One region of the Gordonia sp. NPDC003429 genome, then DNA from elsewhere that is predicted to be linked to it. Evidence: predicted binding sites of a transcription regulator. Region 1 holds the regulator's gene; the other holds the start of a gene.

Region 1 (2,202 bases):
GGCGGCCGTTCGGTGGTAGTACGCACGTCGGTGTCGGTCACCGTCGCGGTCTCGGTTTCGGTCCGGGTGCCGCCGTTGCGGGTCACCGTGACGGGTTCACCGGTGACCGTCACGGTCGACGGCGTCGCGGCGGGACTCGACCCGCCCGAATCGGAGGTGGTGACCAGCGCGGTCAGTCCGATCGCGCCGAGCAGAACCGCCAGTCCGATGGCGGCGCCGAGTAGCCACCACCGCAGACCCGACGACGACGACCGCTGCCGGGGCACCGGGATGAGGGCGGTGGGCGCCGGCGGTGACGCGGCGCCGGCCGACAGCGCCAGGGCGGGCATGTCGGCGATGATCACCGGACGCTGCACCGAGTATTCGAGCGCGGGTGCGACCCCCGGCAACTCGGCGCCCGCACCGGTGCAGACCACCGACGAGAGCCGTCCGCCGCCGTTGGTCCGCGCGATCATGCCCGCCACAGCGCCGGCGGCCTGGGGATCGGTCACGGGAAGGTTGCCGGCGTCGCCCCCGAGTGCGGCGTCACTGTGATCGGCAACGCCGAGCACCTCACCGGTGGTCTGATCGATCAGGGCGATGCAGGTACCCACCGCGGGGGCGCCGCGGCGGTCGAGGTTGACCACGGCGACCGCACCCGCGCCGGCCGGATTGGCGCGAGCCACCGCGGCCATCGCCGGGGGCAGGTCCTCCACCTTGGTGACGGCGTACCACGCGGGATTGCCGGGGCCCGGGCGAAAGGTTGCCGCCAGGAAGTCGCGGGTCTGCGGTTGCGCGCAGGAGATCGTCATCTCGTCGACCGGGAACGGCGCGGACTCGATGAGTTCACGGATCGCCGCAACCGCTGCCCCGGGCGACGCATCGGGCAGATCCACCATGTTGCTGGCGATGATCTCGTCGCCGCCGGAACCCGGGTCCGCGCGGCGCACCACCGAGGCGATCTCGTCGCCGACGACGGACACGCCGAGGACGACGGGATCGGGCCTCACCACTCCCGATGGTTGTGTCACAGGTCCTGACTCCTCGGTTCGCTGTCGAGGTGCCAGCCTAACGTGCGCTCCCCGGTGGCCGATGGGCCACCGGGGAGCGGGGTACACCTTCTCCGGGGTATGTCGACGGCTGGGCGCTCAGTCGTTACGGCGCGTGTCGTTCCGTCGCGCACGCCGCGGCTGCCAGACCACCAGCGCGCTGGTGCGCGGGACCGGCACCAGGTCGCCGCCACGACGGGCGGCGGCCTGCTCGACCTGTGACTGCAGTTCACGCAGCCGTTCTTGGAGCGCATCGACCTGGTTGGTGAGGTCGATGATCCGCTTGATGCCGGCGAGGTTGACGCCCTCCTCCTGGGAGAGCCGCTGGATCTCGCGCAACACCTCGACGTCACGGGTGGAGTAGCGACGCCCACCGCCGCTGGTGCGTTGCGGGGTGACCAGTCCGAGCCGGTCGTAGGTCCGCAGTGTCTGGGCGTGCATGCCGGCCAGCTGGGCGGCCACCGAGATCATGAAGGTGGCGCCGGACTCCTCGAACTCGCGGTCAAACCCGCTGGTGTCGAATCCCCGCTCGAATTCCTCGCGTGCCATGGCTCATCGCCCCCATCCCGACCGCGGGTCGAATCCGCTCGCCCGTTCCGCCTCGGCGTAGGCGCGCATGGCCTCGATCGCGGCATCGTCGAGCTTGTGTGGGATCTCGACCTTGACGGTCACCAGCAGGTCGCCGGCGCCGCCGCTGCGACGCGGGACACCGCGTCCGCGGACCCGCAGGGTGCGGCCGTCGGTGGTGTTCGCCGGGATCTTCACCCCGACCGACCCGTCCAGTGTCGGCACCGAGACGGTGGCGCCGAGCACCAGCTCGGAGAAGCTCACCGGCAGTTGCACCTTGAGGTCGTTCCCGCTGCGGGTGAACACCTTGTCGGGGGTCACGTGGACCACCACGTACAGGTCGCCCGACGGTGCGCCCCGTCGACCGGCCTCGCCTTGTCCGGCGAGTCGGATACGTTGCCCGTCCTCCACGCCCGCGGGGATGCGGACGTTGATGGTGCGGGTGCGTTCCTTGACGCCGGTGCCCGAGCAATCGCTGCACGGATCGTCGATCCGTGAGCCGGTGCCCTGGCAGTCCTGGCAGGGTTCGCTGAATCCGAACGCGCCCTGATTGCGGCTGACGAATCCGGAGCCGTTGCAGGTGGGGCACACCCGCGGGCTGGTGCCC
Region 2 (2,202 bases), on a different contig from region 1:
TGGATTGCCAGCGCGTAAGAGAAGCAGTCCCCGAGGTTCAACTCGGCAGGATGGCCCATCCCTTTGCCGAAGTCCCGGAATGCCTGACGCGCAATGTTGCCTTGCGCCTTGTCGGTATCCACCACGCCGACCCCGTTCACATCGAGGATGCGATCGAGTCTCCGGCCGGCCGCGGGAATCTTCTTCGCATCAACTTCGATGCCAGCTGACAACGAGGGCGGCGGCCGCTGCCTCTGGATGCATCGACGAGGTCATCATTACGCGCGGTAGATCTCCACGTGAGCTCCGGTCACGACGCCGACATTGAACGACGGCGCGCCCCAACTCGAACTACAGTTGCCCGACGCTCGACCGGTGGGCACAAACCATCGACTGGATTGTCTGTAGGGGCCGAACTCATAGAGCGGGAATCTGTTGGGAACACCGTGGAGACCCCAACACTCCACGATCAGCACATACTCTCTGCTCTGGGGAGCGCCGCTGTCGTGACATGCCACCGACGCACCGAGCGGATCCCACCGGACGTCGCACTTGTTCGTATCTGCGCGAGCATCGCCGGCACCGGCCAACACAAGGCCGGTCGCGAGGAGTGCTGCGATTGCCGCACCTACCCGTTTCGTCGAAATGCGTGTTGCTGACATGACGGACCTTTCAGTGACCTATGTCACAGTAGTCGTCGTGACGGTCCGCATCGTTACGGCCGCTGTTGCGGATTCGAGACTCGGTGCTCGATGGTCAAAGAACTGGCTGCGCACGGGCGCTTATGAGTTCAGTCCAGAAACTGACCGCGCGCGGCAGCAATGTAAAGTGACTCAAGTCACAAGTACGACCTAAACCTGAGCGGAATGCACTCAACTCTGCGTGCGTTGCACACTCTGATTGGCCATAATTGAGCCATACAGACTTAAGAACACGTAGAGAAAGGTGCACACGAAGTGGACAGCTTCACCCCCACCACCAAGACCCAGCAGGCGCTGAGTGCTGCGGTGCAGGCGGCGGCCGCTGCTGGCAACCCCGACGTGCGTCCCGCCCACATCCTGGTTGCGCTGCTCGATCAGTCCGACGGCATCGCATCGCCGCTGCTCAAGGCGGTCGGAGTCGATCCGTCGAGCATTCGCGCACAAGCCCAGGCGATGGTCGATCGGGCGCCCACGGTGTCGAGCGCCAGCGCCCAGCCGCAGCTCTCCCGCGAGTCGATCGCGGCGGTCAGTGCTGCCCAGCAACTGGCCACCGAATTGAACGACGAGTACGTCTCCACCGAGCATCTGGTGGTCGGCCTGGCTACCGGCGATTCCGATGTGGCCAAGCTGCTGCACAATGCCGGCGCCACCCCGCAGGCCCTGCGGGAGGCGTTTGTTGCCGTCCGCGGCAGCGCGCGGGTCACCTCCGAAGACCCCGAATCCACCTATCAGGCTCTGGAGAAGTACTCCACCGACCTCACCAAGGCGGCCCGTGAGGGCAAGCTCGATCCGGTGATCGGCCGTGACGCCGAGATCCGCCGCGTGGTGCAGGTGCTCAGCCGCCGGACCAAGAACAACCCGGTGCTCATCGGCGAACCCGGTGTCGGCAAGACCGCCATCGTCGAAGGCCTCGCCCAGCGCGTCGTCGACGGCGATGTGCCCGAATCCTTGCGCAACAAGACGGTCGTCTCCCTGGACCTCGGCTCGATGGTCGCAGGCGCCAAGTACCGCGGCGAGTTCGAGGAGCGGCTCAAGGCCGTCCTCGACGAGATCAAGGGCTCCGCCGGACAGATCATCACCTTCATCGACGAGCTGCACACCATCGTGGGTGCCGGCGCCACCGGCGATTCCGCCATGGACGCGGGCAACATGATCAAGCCGATGCTCGCGCGCGGCGAACTGCGACTCGTGGGTGCCACCACCCTGGAGGAGTACCGCCAGTACATCGAGAAGGACGCGGCCCTGGAGCGTCGTTTCCAGCAGGTGTACGTCGGTGAGCCGAGCGTCGAAGACGCCATCGGCATTCTGCGTGGCCTCAAGGAGCGCTACGAGGTGCACCACGGTGTGCGCATCACCGACTCCGCATTGGTCGCTGCTGCAACGCTTTCCGACCGCTACATCACCTCGCGCTTCTTGCCCGACAAGGCCATTGACCTCGTCGACGAGGCCGCATCGCGGCTGCGGATGGAGATCGACTCGCGCCCCGAGGAGATCGATGCCGTCGAGCGTGTGGTCCGTCGGC

Evidence for each region. The regulator HspR, encoded in region 1, represses chaperone genes until heat shock. The targets are predictions, from matches to a motif close to ANNTGAGTNNNNNNNACTCANNT.
Region 2: the regulator HspR is predicted to act here: its motif matches at 835-857, upstream of clpB (ATP-dependent chaperone ClpB).

The regions. Positions count from the first base shown of each region.
Region 1 is NZ_JBSFQF010000016.1:79,307-81,508, reverse strand. It holds gene ACWDSI_RS17100 (hypothetical protein) at 1-1,010, opposite strand, end outside; gene ACWDSI_RS17095 (heat shock protein transcriptional repressor HspR) at 1,128-1,577, opposite strand; gene dnaJ (molecular chaperone DnaJ) at 1,581-2,202, opposite strand, start outside.
Region 2 is NZ_JBSFQF010000024.1:4,985-7,186, reverse strand. It holds gene ACWDSI_RS19150 (PIN domain-containing protein) at 1-149, opposite strand, end outside; gene clpB (ATP-dependent chaperone ClpB) at 936-2,202, shown strand, end outside.